One region of the Neomoorella glycerini genome, then DNA from elsewhere that is predicted to be linked to it. Evidence: riboswitches for the same ligand, from Rfam matches in the RefSeq annotation. Region 1 holds a riboswitch; the other holds the start of a gene.
The links. A riboswitch is a leader RNA that binds a small molecule or an ion and turns the genes downstream of it on or off. The one in region 1 is predicted to bind cyclic di-AMP.

Region 1 (7,514 bases):
GGTACAGGCTGATAGCAGTGCCGGAGGAGACGGCGAGCCCGCTTACTGGCCGGAGTCAGCCCGGGTAGCTTTAGATCCGGCCGGCGATCAGCTGACCAGGAAACTGGAGAAGGGTGGCGATTTAAAGGCAGCTTACCTCCTGCAGGCTGGCAATACCACCTTTGTACGCCTGGATACCTGGGGCCGGCCCGGCTTTCCAGTAATATATACGGCCAGCATCTACCTGTTACCCGGTAAACCTGCAGGCCAGGTCCAGCGCTTCATCTTGCAGGTAGCCCCCGGTGAAAGGCAAGCCAGGTGGCTGGCCCGGCCGACCGGTTATAACCCGGGGGCTGTGCGGGTAATCTACCGGGAGCACAGTGTTGAAATAGCACTACCCGGCCTGGTGCCGCCAGGAGAGCATCACCTGATGTTTGCCGCCGCCACCTCTATCAGTAAAATACCCCTGGACCGGATACCCTGGCGCCTTTTACAGGTAAACGGGGGCGATATATAAATGGCGCCCCTCCTCTTTGGCCTGGAAGAAGAAGTTTTCATTACCGAACCGGGCCGGCCTACCCTCCAGTCGTTGTATTACCTGGCCCGCCTCCTCTGGCGGGATCCGGCCGATTATTATACCCATACCGCCTGCAACTTTACCCGGGGCAAGGATTTACGTTTTGGCCTGATGAGCGGTATAGAGATTTCTACCGGGGCCTTTGCAGAAATCCCGGACCTGCTGGCCGATCTGGAACGTCGCCGCCGGGAGCTGGCGGCCGTCTGTTCCGGCCTGATCGTCCCGGTGGGACACCTCTTCGACCAGGAGGAGCCTACCAATATCTGCGGCATGCACGTTCATATCAGCGGTTTCCCGGATCGCGACCGGGCCTACCGCAACCTGGTCTACTTTTTACCCCTGCTGGCCTTGCTGGTAATCAACTCTCCCGTTGCCGGCAACCGTTGTTACGGCCAGTCCTACCGCTGGGCCGAGGCCTTTGCCATCGGGCCTTTAAAGGAGGACAGGCGTTACCGTTTCCAGGACCTTATTGAATCCAAACGCCTGGGTACCCTGGAGATCCGGGTTTTTGACCCGGTGTGGGACCTGGCACGCATCCGGATTCTCCTGGAGTGTATCCAGGCCATCCTCCTGGCTGATGCAGATTATCCCGGTGATATAAAGGTTTATAATGGCCTGCGCCTGAAGGTAGCCAGAGAGGGTTACATAGAGGAATTACGCCCGGTTTACCGGGACTTAACCCGGCTCCTGCCGCTGCCGGAAGACCTGTTCCGCCGTACCCCTGCCGACACCGTTAAGGAAATCTGGCTCCGGGAGGGGACCCTGGCCACCTATGCTGCCCTGGATAATGCCTACCGCAATGGGGTTTTAAAGCCCCGGCCCCTGCCACCGGCAAAGGTCAGCTGGCCCTTGATGCTGGCGGGCTTCTGCGGTTATTATTTACCCAGGATGCCCTATAATATCAAGAAAGTGTGGTCGGAATGGTGACCTTTTTTGAAATCCTGGCCGCCCTTGCCGTCATCGGCGGGGGCATCTTCTGGTACCTGAGGAAGGTATGGTTTTATCGCGACCCGGTGCGGGTAGCGCCGCAAGAAGAAGGGGCCATCCTGGCCCCGGCCGACGGCAGGGTGGTCTATATCAAGCCCTTTCGTCATGGCGAAGTGGCAGCGGAAAAACTGGGCCGCTCTATTCCCATTGAAGAAATAATGAAGGCCCCGGGCCTTGGCGAGAGGGGCTGGATCGTGGGTATCTACATGTCGCCCCTGGACGTCCATTTTAACTACGCTCCCATTGATGCCCGGGTGGAGCATATGGTCCATACCCGGGCCAGGGTTAATTTGCCCATGGTCGACCTGTGGGAATATATCCGCCTCACCTATCTCCGGCGGGCGGTAGATCTCTTCAGCCATCGCTATCGCCTGGTAAATGAACGGTTGACCATTTTTTTAAGGGGCCGGGACATGCAGCTGGCCATGGTCGAGATTGCCGACAAGTTTGTCAATAAGATTAACTGTTTTATTTCTCCCGGCCAGGCCGTTACCCGGGGCCAGAAGGTTTCCTTTATCGAACGGGGTTCCCAGGTAGACCTGGTTATCTTCAGGGAGGATGTCGAGTTTGCCGTCCGGGTGGGCCAGCAGGTTTACGGCGCCCGGACGGTGGTGGCCCGTTACCGGCCGGCAGGCGGGGTAGAGCAGTGACAGCCGTTCACGTCTATGTGGTCCTCTTTGGCCTGCTGGTCATCGAAGGCACAGGTGTGCCGGGTATCCCCTTTGAACCGGCCTTCCTGGCCGCCGGTTATTTAATTGAACGCGGGGAGATGAGCTTCTGGGGGGCAGTAGTGGTTGGGACCGCCGGCAATCTCCTGGGCAACTTGCTGGGCTACTGGCTGGGGGCCAGGCCGGGGCGTGGTCTAATCGAGCGTTTTTTCCACCGGGGCCTGGGTCAGGATGGCCTGGCCTCAGCCCGTTACTGGCTGGGCCGCTATGGAGCGGCAGTGATTATTTTCGCCCGCTGGTTCGGTCCCATCAGGACGCCGACCATCCTGGCGGCGGGAGTCCTGGGGATGGAGGCCGGCATTTATACCCTTTATTCAGCCCTGGGGGCCTTTACCTGGACCCTGGCCTGGCAGTATGCCAGCTGGAAGGGGGCCCATTATCTCCTCAGGTGGTGGCACTTTTATCGCCGGTACGCCACCTGGTGGATGGATATCCTGCTGATCCTGGTACTGCTGGCCATTACCGCCGGTTCTATCTATTATTGCTGGCGATGCCGGCGTATGGGAAGAAATGGAAAAAAATAGGTTGACAAATCCCTGCGCCTTATGATAGAATGATTTAGAACAACTTAATAAAGCGGGCGCTGAATCCCTTTGGAAAGGGAACGGGGGAACCAATTTTTGGGGTGAATCCTTGTACAAGGTAGGGTTAGCTTTCGACCCGAACCCGGCAGCTAACTTCGTAAGCGTGGAAAGTGAAAGAGGTAGACTACCCCTTTATTTTGGTGTGCAGAAAACCCCGGTTCAGGCCGGGGTCTTTATATTATTTTATCCATCAGGAAAGGAGGCAGCCTGTTGTGAGTGTTTATCTAAACAAAGGGAGGCTGATGGGTAGAGAAGTCAAGCGGGAAATGGCCCTGCAAAGGGCAGCTGAGTTGAAGGCCAGGATTATTGATTACCTTGATGCTAAGGATGCCATTCCCAGTGGTTTGGAAGCAGCAGCGGAGATTGAAGCCAGCCGGCAGCGGATTATGGCTTATTTTGGTGCCAGGGAGGCCGACTGGGAAGACTGGCGCTGGCAATTGCAGCACCGGATTACCTCGGTTGACGTCCTGGAGGAATTAGTTCCCTTAACTGAAACGGAAAAGAAAGCCATCAAGAAGGTTGAGCGTACCTATCGCTGGGCTGTTTCGCCCTATTACCTTTCCCTCATGGGCAAGGATGCCGCCTGCCCCATCCGGCGCCAGGCCTTCCCCAGTGCCGCCGAGCTGGAGGATAATACCGGGGTACTTGACCCCATGGATGAAGAGTTAACGTCACCGGCACCGGCCATTACCCGCCGTTATCCCGACCGCTTGATTATTAACGTCACCAACCAGTGTGCCATGTACTGCCGGCACTGCCAGCGGCGCCGCAATATTGGGGAAGTTGACCGGGGCCGCAGCCGCCGGGAGTTAGAGCAGGCCCTGGAGTATATCCGCCGCAATGAAGAAATCCGTGATGTCCTGATTACCGGCGGTGATGCCTTGATGCTGAGTGATGCCATGATCGACTGGTTGTTAACGGAACTGGATCATATCCCTCATGTGGAAATCAAACGCCTGGGTACCCGGGTGCCGGTTACTTTACCCCAGCGTGTTACGCCGGCATTGTGCCGGGTACTGGCCAAGCACCCGCCAATTTACCTCAATACCCAGTTTAACCACCCGCGGGAGGTTACGGCGGCAGCGAAAGCGGCCTGCGACCGCCTGGTGCAGGCCGGGGTGGTCCTGGGGAACCAGGCGGTTTTATTAAAGGGCGTCAATAACCATCCCTTTATTATGAGGAAGCTCAACCAGGAACTGTTGAAAATCCGGGTACGGCCCTATTATATCTTCCACGCCAAGCCGGTTAAAGGGACGACCCACTTTATCACTTCCATTGAGGAAGGCGTGGAAATAATGGAGAAGCTGCGCGGCTATACCTCCGGGCTGGCCGTACCTACCTATATAATCAACGCTCCCCACGGCCTGGGCAAGACGCCCATCTTACCCCAGTATGTGCTGGCCCACAATGACAACCAGGTCATCCTGCGCACCTGGGAGAAGCGGACCGTTTTTTACCCCAACACCGCTAACGACGAGCAACCGGCCGGGGCTTGAGTTTTCCGCGGCAGGATTTATGGCTGCCACGGGATAAAGCCTGTACTTAAGGGGTTGGCGTATGCCAATCCCTTCCTCGTTTCCGGCCTCCCACCTCCCACTTCCCATCTCTCATTTGTGCGGCTCGGTGATATTATAGGCTTCCTTGAGGACGACAATATCGACGCGCCGGTTGCGGGCCATATCGCCTTCATTGTCATTGGGGGCCACGGGGCGATATTCACCGTAGCCCGTGGCCGACAGGCGCTCGGGATTGATGCCGGCATCGTTCATTAGAACTTTGACGACATTAATGGCCCGCGCCGTCGACAGCTCCCAGTTGGAAGGGAAGAGGGGAGTATGGATGGGTAAATTATCGGTATGGCCTTCTACCCGCAGGTAATTGGGGAGTCTGGCCAGGGCCTGGCCCACCTGCCGGATGAGGGCGTGAGCCGCTGGAGTTAGCTCGGCGGACCCCTTGGGAAAAAGGATGGCATCGGCCATGCTGACCACCAGGCCCCGCTCCTCGGTTTTTAAAGTTACCTGGTCCTGGAGGCCTTCCTGCTGGATATATTGCTGCAGTTCAACCTTGACCCTGGCCAGTTCTGTTCCTTCGACGCTCTGTCCTTCCGTACCCTGCCCGCCTGGCGCAGGAGCTACACCGGGAACGAGGGAGGGCAGGCCCCCGGCCTCAAACAGGCCCGGGGCCGGTGACCCTATGAAAGCCTGGGCCAGGGAACTGGCCAGGGCAGCCATTTTTTGAGCATTGATGTTACTGATGGAGTACATAACCACGAAAAAGATCATCAGCAAGGTAATCAAGTCAGAATAGGTTAAGAGCCAGCGCTCTTTATTATCATGACTAACCTTTTCGGCCTGGCGCCTGGGCACCGGCGGCCACCCCCTTTGCTGTCGTCTCGCCCAGGATGGCCCGCTGTTTATCCGGAGACAGGAAAGCCATCAGGGTACTGCGGATCAGGGTGGGGTTCCTGCCGGCCTGGAGGGCCAGGACACCCTCTAGGATCATCTCCTGGTAGATGCGCTCCCTGTTAGCTTTATTCTTGAGCTTGGCGGCAATAGGCAGCCACAGGAGGTTGGCGGAAGAGACGCCGTAGAGGGTGGCGATAAAGGCCATGGCTATGGAAGGCCCCAGCTTTTCCGGGGAACTGAGATTGCTGAGGACGTGGACCAGGCCCATGACGGTGCCAATAATGCCCATGGTGGGGGCATAACCGCCGGCGGCTTCAAAAATGCTGATGCCGGTGGCATGGCGCGTTTCGGCGGCGTAAATATGCTGTTCCAGGACATTGCGGGTCTGTTCGGGGTCGGTGCCGTCCACCACCAGCTGCAGGGCGGATCTTAGGAAGGCGTCATGGATGGTGTCCAGTTCCTTCTCCAGCCGGACAAAACCCTCCCTCCGGGCCATAATGGCGTAATTAACGATGGTTTCAATGGTCTGGTTTAAGTCAAAGGGCTTTTCCCGGAAGGCGATTTTCAGTAAACGCGGGACGTTAAGGATTTCTTCCCGGCTGAAGCCAATCATGGTGGCACCGATGGTGCCGCCGAAAACGATCATGGCTGCCGTAACGGCCAGCAGGGCGCCTGGCTCGCCCCCTTCCAGGATAAAGGCGGCAATCAAGGAACCAAAGCCGATAATTAAGCCCAGGATGACATTAAGATCCAAATAAACATACCACCTTTCCTCACACCGGACCATGATTTACCAGAATCTCTAGCAATATTCGGCATGAAACAACAGAATCCTTGTCCATTGACCATTAAATTTTCCTGTGGTAGGATTAAGATTAGGTTAAATATAAACCAATGTAATTATCAGGAAGGAAGAGAAAAAATGAATGATCTGTTAATCAGGCGTGCGCGGCTCATGGATGAGCCGGGGACTGTGGATGTAGCCATTAAGGACGGGTATATTGTTGCCGCCGGGGGAGGGGTGGCCGGTTCGGCCCGGCAAATGGTAGATGCGGCAGGAAGACTCCTGATACCGGCCTTTGTCGATGCCCACACCCACCTGGACAAGGCCCTGACGGCGCCCCAGGAAGGCGCAGGCTCCCTGGCAGAGGCCGTTGAGGATTTCCAGCGGCGCAGCCGGAATATGGATAAAAACGATTTTATCGATCGCGGGCGCCGGGTGCTCTTAATGGCCCTGCGCCACGGCACGACAGTCATGCGCACCCATATTACCGTTAACGAAAGCCTGGGACTGCGGGCTGTAGAAGCTGCTTTGACCCTTAAAGAAGAATTCGCCGGTAAAGTCGACCTCCAGGTATTTGCCATGGGCAGCGGTCTGGAACCGGCACCGACACCCCCTTTGCAGGAGCTTTTCGAAGAGGCCCTGCGCCTGGGGGTGGACGGCCTGGGCGGTGCCCCCCACCTGTCCGAAAGGATGCAGGAATGGGTAGATTATATCTTTGACCTGGCCGCGCGCTATAATGTCTTGATTGATTTCCACGTTGATGAGACTGACGCCCCTTCGGTTGCCTCCCTGGAGTATATAGCGGCTAAAACCATCCAGACCGGCTTCCAGGGCCGGGTAGTGGCCGGTCACTGCTGCGGCTTGGCGGCTGTGGACGAAGAGAAGGCCAGCCGGACCATTGCCGCCGTGAAAGAGGCAGGCATTAGCGTTATTACTTTACCGTCCTGCAATCTCTATCTCATGGGCCGCCGGGATAAGGGCCTGGTCCGGCGGGGGGTCACCAGGGTCCGGGAACTCCAGGCAGCGGGAGTAAATGTAGCCTATGCTTCCGACAACATCCGCGATGCCTTCCGCCCCTTTGGTAACGCCAATATGCTGGAGGAGGCCCTGATAACCGCCCAGGTACTGCAAATGGGAACGCCCCTGGAGCTCAAAAACGTCATAAAAATGGGCACCTATAACGCCGCGGCCGCCATTGGACTTAAAGCTTACGGTGTTAAAGCCGGTAACCGGGCCGACCTGGTTCTCCTGGATGCTACCAGCCCGGCTGAAGCTATCATCGGGCAGGCTGAAAAGGTCTGTGTCATTAAGGGCGGCCGGGTAGCTGTGCGCAACGACAAAAAAAGCGACATCATTATTTAGCGGTTGCGTAAGGGAAAAGCAACGGTTATACTACAAGTAGCAAGCACCATTTTTTTACTGTGGAGGAATGAACTTGTTAGTAGATCTCAACCCAATTGCCTTTCAGCT
Region 2 (7,514 bases), 1.4 Mb from region 1:
ACTGTAGTCAATCTTCCCACCTTCTACCCTAACCAGCATTTCCGGGGAGGCCCCTACCAGTTTTACTTCCGGTAAGTTCAGGTAAAACATATAGGGGGAAGGATTAAGGGCGCGCAGGCGCCGGTAAACAGCCAGGGTATCGCCGGTAAAGGGCAGGCTCAAGCGCTGGGAGAGGACGACCTGGAAGATATCCCCGGCAGCGATATATTCTTTGGCTTTTTTTACTCCCTGGATAAATTCCCGCCGGGTTACATTGGCCTGCCAGGGTCCAGTAGTAAAGGGAAGGTTACTGTCCTGCCGGCACGCTCTTGCAGGCCTATCAAAAGCCTGCAAGAGACGCCGCACTGCGGCTACGGCATCTTCATAACCCGCTGCCGCCTCTTCACCCCCCCGTCCCAGGTAACCCACCCGTACCGTTCGCAGGACGTGGTCATAGATGAGAAACACCCGGTGGAGGGTTAGATAAGTATCCGGCAGTTGCAGGTCATCCACGGCGTGGCCTGGTAAGCTCTCTATTTCCCGGGCCAGGTCGTAACCCAGGTAACCAACCAATCCCCCGCAGAAACGAGGCCCAACAACCGGCGGTAGGGATAATTGCGTCATTAATCGGCGTAAAGCCGCCACCGGTTTTTCGGGGAGGAGCTCAGTTTGTCCCCGGGTAGTTAAATAAGCTTTCCCGGCCCGGATTTTAAAAGTCAGCAAGGGATCAAAGCCGATCAGGGAGTAGCGGCCCAGCCTCTCCCCGCCCTCAACACTTTCCAGCAAAAAGCTGTCAGGTTTATTCGCAAATCTTAAGTACAGGGAAATGGGAGTTTCGGTATCGGCCAGGACCTCGGCCCAGACGGGAACATAAGGGGCCTTTTGGGCCAGCTCCAGGTAGGTTTGCCGGTCAGGCTGGATCACCAGTCTCTCCTCCCCTTTTAGACAAAATAAAAACCAGCGCTCAAGTGAGCCCTGGTCCGGCATACTCTCCCATGCTCTACTCCGGGCTCCTCTCTAACTCCACTCAGCTCAACTCAGCTATATTCATTTTGTTGTTAACAGCATACCACGGATAGTAAATAGCTGTCAATAGTTTTGTTTTCGCTAACGTAAATCCGGGCGTAATTGTGCTGCCCGGCCCAGATAAACGTGGACCGGTTCCCGGTCGCTATAAGCATGGATTAAAACGCGGACAATCCCCGCCAGGCTCCCCGGTACCGGTATTTCGGTAGCACATAACAAGGCTGCTTCCTGCCAGCCCAGGCGCCGTGCCGCCTCGGCCGGGAAGGCCGCGTTGAGATCCGGCGTCACCGTAAAAATGGCGCTGATAATATCTTCTACTGCCAGCCTGTTCCGGACCATTATTTCGCGGAGCAAACCTTCCGTTGCCGTGAGAATGGCGGAGGCCGTATTCTCCGGCACTTCCACGGCCCCGCGCAGCCCCCGTACTTTTGTCCCCCCGGATTCCTGTTTGCCTCCGGCTGCGGGTAAACCCTGAATTTTTTCTTCCATAGTTCTCCCCTACCATCCTGCGATTTTTTTAACAGGCTGCCTGCCATCCTGCCCCTCAGACGGCCCGGTGACCCAGGCCAACACCTACTTCATCCAGGTGCAACAGGCCGATGCCAAAGAAAATGGCCACACTCAAGTGATCATGCCAGCGGGCAATGCCAATTTTACCGCCTACATTTAAACCCAGGGCCTTGGGCATGATCTGGGAGAGGGCTTCCCGGGTTGCCCCGGCAACGGCCCCTTCCTCGGGGTGGGTTTCTTTTATGACCCCTTCCCTTTTGGCGGCCACTACGGCCCGTTCCACGATTTTTTGCATGGAATTGATAAATTCGCCGCCGTAATCAACGGCTGCAGTGTAAATGCCAGCGGCGGCATACTCCTTCTTTAAGCGCGCCTCTTCTTCCCGGCTTTCCGACAGGGCCATCTTAATAGCTACCGCCGCCACTTTTTTGCTCCCGTATTCCATATGCTCACCACCTGTATAGCCCTTGAGCCGATTATAGTTCATACCGGCAAGTCATGCAAGGGCTTCTTTAAGAAAGCAAAATGAAGTTTAAAAAAGAGCAGCCCGTCTATTAAAGGCAGGTCGGACTTGCGCGCTGCAAAAACGGACTTTTTCTCCTTTCTTTTTACTTTGACAGTAAACACCTACAGTGCTAGTATCAGGGCTATGCAAATAAATTGCCTAATCCCGTAAATACTAGGGAACGGGGGAACCACCAGAAGGGGTGAATCCCCGCACCCAGTAACATCATTGCCTTTTTGCGAAACTCCTTTTTGAGGAGTTTAAGTAATTAAGGTAGCAGGGGGAGGAAAACTGGGTGCGGGATAGGGCTTTTCTCCGGCCCGAACCCGGCAGCTAACCTCGTCGGCAGGAAGGGAGATGAACCTGCATGTTAACTGTATTGGCCAATGACCCGGGACCTTAAAAGGTGCTGGTTTTTTTATGCTAAATAGCTTTCAGAAGCAATATTAATATTGATACTTCACGTTTGACTTCACAAAAGGTGAAAGAGGAGGGTCGTAATTTTGGCTGCGGCTGCAGAAAAGCTGGAACTCCGCCGGGATGTTACCGTCTGGGGCTCCTATATGTGGGGCTACGCCGATGTCGGCGCCGACATCTACGCCGCCCTGGGACTGGTCATGCTGTGGGCCAAGGGCGCTACTCCCCTGGCCTTCGCTCTGGCGGGTCTTGTTTACATTATGATTGGCCTGGCTTATACCGAGCTGGCGGCCACCTATCCCGTAGCCGGCGGCGGCCAGTATTTTACCCTGCGCGGCCTGGGCGACTTCTGGGGTTTTGTCGCCGGGTCCGCCTTGCTGCTGGATTATACCATCGACATTGCCCTCTTTGCCACGGCTTCTGCCGGTTATATCAACTTTTTCCTGCCCTTTATCTTCGGTATTGATATTAACTCCCTGGCCATTAGCATCGGGCCCCTGCACCATGTTAACCTGGTGTGGATGGCCGAAGCCTTGCTCCTGGTGATTTTCCTTATCGCCCTCAATATTCGCGGGATGCGGGAGTCCTCCCTGCTGAACGAGGTACTGGGGGTTATCGACATCCTTACGGAATCAAGTATCATCATCTTCGGTTTTCTCTTTGCCTGGCGGCCGGAAATGCTGGCCCACCAGTGGCTCACCCAGTTCCCCACCCTGAAAGAATTCGCCTACGGTTCCTCCCTGGCCATTATTTCCTTTGTCGGCCTGGAATCTATCTCCCAGGCGGCCCAGGAAACCAAACGGCCGGCAACCATCGTCCCCCGGACATCAGTGAGCCTGATCTTTACCGTTTTTATCTTTGCCACTGCCTTTTCCACCATGAGCCTGGGTGTCCTGCCCTGGCAGGAAATTGCCGAGTCCGTAGGTGACCCCATAGCCACCCTGGCCCACGCCATTCCCTTTATTGGTTTTATTGCCGGTCCCTTTGCCGCCGTGCTGGGAGCGACGATCCTCTTGATTTCGGCCAATTCGGGGGTTATGAGCGCCTCAAGGCTGACCTTTGCCATGAGCCAGTTTCACTTTATCAGCGAGTGGTTTAACGCCGTCCACCCACGTTTCCGGACTCCTTATCGTACCATCATCATTTTCTCCGGTATTGGTATACTCCAGATCATCCTTTCGTTCCTGACACCCAATGCTATGGATACCCTGGGTAACATGTATGCCTTCGGCGCCACCACGGGATACATCCTGGTCTTTATCGCTTTGATCAAACTGCGCTTTACCGATCCCTATTCGCCCCGGCCCTATAAAGTACCTTTGAACATCAAAATCAATTACCGCGGACGACAGGTTGATTTTCCCGGCCTGGCCGTTCTCGGCACCCTGGGGATCAGCACCATTCTTTTTGAGGTTATCCTTACCCATGCTATTGGCCGGATTGCCGGCCCGGCCTGGGTACTCCTCTGCTTCCTCTATTACGCCTATTACCGCCGGAGCAAGGGATACCCCGTTCTGGGCAGCATCCCCCGCAACTGGGAAGAAGAGCAACTAAAAGTCCTGGAAGCGGCGGAAGAATATGACCTGCTGGAACAATACAAGCTGGCCCTGGCCGAGCGCGACCGCAAGGAGGCTGTTTCTCATGCCCAGTGAAGACAGGCGGCCTTCCTGGCGCGATTACTACCAGATCCTAACTACCATCGCCATGGTCATCCTGGGTCCCTCCATCTGGCTCCGCTCCCTGGGCCATCCCAGCCCCATGGCCTGGGTAACCGGTGCCGGCTTTTTGGGCATTGGCCTTTACCGTTTGCTGGCAATCGCCCGTTATTTCTACCATCGGCGTAAGGAGGTACGGGCATGACTGAGGTGCATACCAATCCCTTGGGTGTTTTTCTGGCCCTTACTTTTATTGTTAGTATGGGGCGGCTGTTCTGGTGGATGCTCCACGTCCCGCCGGCGGTGCCCTACGAGGTAGCCCATGTCACCCGGACCGTCCAGGCCATCAAGCGCATCCTGGTCCCGGTGGTGGACACGGAGTATGCCCGGCGGGCCATTGAGCTGGCCTGCCGGCTGGGTAGCGAACAGAATGCGGAAATAATCCTGCTGGCCGTTCTGGAGGTCCCCTTAACCTCGCCTCTGGGGATAGCCTTGCCCGAGACAGAAGCCCGTCTCAACCATATCCTGGCACAGGCGGCAGAAATTGTCGAATTTCACCACCTGCCCTGCCGGACGAGGATAATTCGCGCCCGGACGGCCGGGACCGGCATCCTCCAGGCCGTTGAGGAAGAAGAAGTCCAGCTAATAGTTATCGGCGTCCGGCCCAAGCGGCAGATCGGCGGCCTGGGCAGCACCTCAGAATGGTTGTTACGCCGGGCAAGTTGCGAGATCTTAATCGATCACCAACCTGCATAGGGAGGTCGAAAGTTTTATGAAAATAATCATCATCGGCTGCAGCCGCCTGGGGGCCAGCCTGGCTAACCTCCTGGCCGCCCAAGGTCACGAGGTCAGTGTCATTGATCCTAAAGCCGAGGCCCTAGAACGGCTGGATCATGACTTTCCCGGCCAGACTTTTATCGGTGTCGGCATTGACCTGGAACTGCTGGCCAGCGCCGGGGCCGGGAAGGCCGATGTCCTGATAGCCGTTACCGATCGGGACAGCGCCAACCTGGTGGCTGCCCAGGTGGCCCGGGGAAAGTTTCACATCCCGATGGTTATTGCCCGGGCCTATGACCCCAGGGCCGCGGCCGCTTACCGGTCCATGGGGTTAAATATCTTTTGTCCCACTGAGGCCGGTATTGATTATGTGCAGGAATTACTCCAGGGTGGAGGTGAACAGTAATGTATGTAATTGTCGCCGGCGGTGGGAAAATCGGTTTTAACCTTACCAAGTCTTTGATGGACGGTGGCCAGGAAGTTTTGTTGATCGAGAAGGACCCGCGCAAATTCCGCTGGCTGGAAGACCACCTGGGCCAGGTAGTCCTGCGGGGTGATGCCACCGAGGTGGCCACCCTAGAAAAGGCCGGCTGCCGGCGGGCCGATGTGGTGGCGGCCGTTACCGGTTTTGATGAGGATAATATCATGATTTGCCGCCTGGCCCAGAAAGTCTTTGGTGTCAACCGGGTAATCGGGCGCGTTAATAATCCCCAGAATGAAGACGCCTTCCGGCTGCTGGGGATCAACAATGTTATCAACAGCACCCGTTTAATTTACCGGCTGGTTTTGCAGGAAGTTGATGTCTGCGGCCTCATTCCCCTGCTTACACTGAAGGGCGGTGCCGTGGAATTCGTGGAAACCGTCTTGCGCCGCAATCGCCGGCAGAAAAGGTGGCAGTTAAAGACCTGGTCCTGCCCGAGCAGTGCTTGCTCATGGCCATTATCCGGGATGAGGAACTCATCTTTCCCCGCGGGGATGTCGTCCTGCTCCCCGGCGATCAGGTTATTGCCGCCGCCCGGACGGACGAAGTCGAGGCCCTGCGGCGCGCCCTCCTGGGTGAGGCCAATTAAAGGGAAACCGGCCGGGCCCTGCAGATATGCAGAAAAGCCCTTTACCCCGTAGGGTAAAGGGCTTTTCAATTAACGTTAAATAAATAAACGCGCCAGGACCAGGGTGATGGTACTGATGAGTTTTACCAGGACATGCAGGGATGGCCCGGCAGTATCTTTAAAGGGATCACCCACGGTGTCGCCGACAACACCGGCTTTATGGGCTTCGGACCCTTTGCCGCCATAGTTGCCCAGCTCGATATACTTTTTGGCATTATCCCAGGCACCACCGCCGTTGTTGAGGAAAAGGGCCACGATGACGCCGGTGATGGTCCCCACCATGAGAAAGGCTGCGGCAGCCTCGGCCTTCAGTACCAGGCCGACAATGATAGGGGTAATCACGGCTATCAGGCCCGGCAGGACCATTTCCTTCAGGGCCCCCCTGGTAACAATGTCCACGCACGCACCATACTCCGGCTTGGCCGTGCCTTCCATAATGCCGGGGATTTCCTTAAACTGGCGCCGGACTTCCAGGATGACGTACTGGGCGGCGTTGCCCACGGCGCGAATGGCGGTGGAGCTGAACAGCAGCACCATCATGGCGGCGATGAAGGCGCCAACAAAGACCTCGGGTTTGCCGATGTCCACGGGGAAATTGCCTTTGATATTCAGGGCTATTTTGACTTCATCGATGTAGGCCGAGAAGAGGAGGAAGGTCGCCAGGGCGGCACTGCCGATGGCATAACCCTTGGTCAGGGCCTTGGTGGTGTTGCCGGAGGCGTCCAGGCGGTCGGTACGCCGCCGCACTTCTTCCGGTGCCCCGGACATTTCGACTATGCCGCCGGCGTTATCGGTTATGGGGCCGTAGGTGTCCATGGCCAGGATGTAGGCCGCCGTGCTAAGCATACCCATGGTGGCCACCGCGGTGCCATAGAGGCCGCCGCCGGGCAGGCCACTTTTCAGTCCCAGCCAGTAGGCTCCCAGGATGGCCAGGGAGATAAAGACGACCGGCAGCGCCGTGCTCTCAAAACCGACGGCTACGCCGGAGATGATGTTCGTGGCCGGGCCGGTGATAGAGGCGCGGGCGATTTCCTTGACCGGACGGTAGTCATAGGAGGTGTAGTACTGGGTGATGAGGACAAAGATGAAGCTCAGGACGATGCCGATGATCCCGGCGCCGTAAAAATAAATGAAGTTAACCCCCGGGCCGCTCAACATATAGCGGCTGATGGGATACAAAAAGACTATGGCCAGGATACTGGTAACAATATAGCCCCGGTTTAGGGCGGCCATGGGGTCCTGATCTTCTTCCGCTTTGACGAAAAACATGCCGATTATGGAGGCGATAATCCCTGCCGCGCGGGCTACCAGGGGAAAGATGATGCCTTTGACCCCGAAGACGGGCACCAGGGCGATGCCCAGGATCATGGCGCCGATATTTTCTGCTGCCGTGGATTCAAACAGGTCGGCACCACGGCCGGCGCAGTCGCCTACGTTGTCACCCACCAGGTCGGCGATGACGGCCGGGTTGCGCGGGTCGTCTTCGGGTATGCCGGCTTCTACTTTACCCACCAGGTCGGCCCCTACGTCGGCAGC

Region 2: another riboswitch for cyclic di-AMP. It lies ahead of MGLY_RS15640 (APC family permease); the one in region 1 lies ahead of eam (glutamate 2,3-aminomutase).

The regions. Positions count from the first base shown of each region.
Region 1 covers NZ_CP046244.1:1,688,573-1,696,086, forward strand. Annotated here, with positions in the region: gene MGLY_RS08415 (PIG-L family deacetylase) at 1-496, shown strand, start outside; gene MGLY_RS08420 (glutamate--cysteine ligase family protein) at 497-1,483, shown strand; gene MGLY_RS08425 (phosphatidylserine decarboxylase) at 1,477-2,193, shown strand; gene MGLY_RS08430 (DedA family protein) at 2,190-2,795, shown strand; cyclic di-AMP (ydaO/yuaA leader) riboswitch at 2,843-2,973, shown strand; gene eam (glutamate 2,3-aminomutase) at 3,098-4,351, shown strand; gene MGLY_RS08440 (OmpA/MotB family protein) at 4,463-5,221, opposite strand; gene MGLY_RS08445 (flagellar motor protein) at 5,193-6,014, opposite strand; gene MGLY_RS08450 (amidohydrolase family protein) at 6,183-7,406, shown strand; gene MGLY_RS08455 (prolipoprotein diacylglyceryl transferase) at 7,480-7,514, shown strand, end outside.
Region 2 covers NZ_CP046244.1:3,125,837-3,133,350, forward strand. Annotated here, with positions in the region: gene trpE (anthranilate synthase component I) at 1-903, opposite strand, end outside; gene aroH (chorismate mutase) at 1,087-1,494, opposite strand; gene MGLY_RS15635 (HutP family protein) at 1,550-1,960, opposite strand; cyclic di-AMP (ydaO/yuaA leader) riboswitch at 2,167-2,382, shown strand; gene MGLY_RS15640 (APC family permease) at 2,524-4,089, shown strand; gene MGLY_RS15645 (hypothetical protein) at 4,079-4,297, shown strand; gene MGLY_RS15650 (universal stress protein) at 4,294-4,848, shown strand; gene MGLY_RS15655 (potassium channel family protein) at 4,865-5,275, shown strand; gene MGLY_RS15660 (potassium channel family protein) at 5,275-5,991, shown strand; gene MGLY_RS15665 (sodium-translocating pyrophosphatase) at 6,015-7,514, opposite strand, start outside.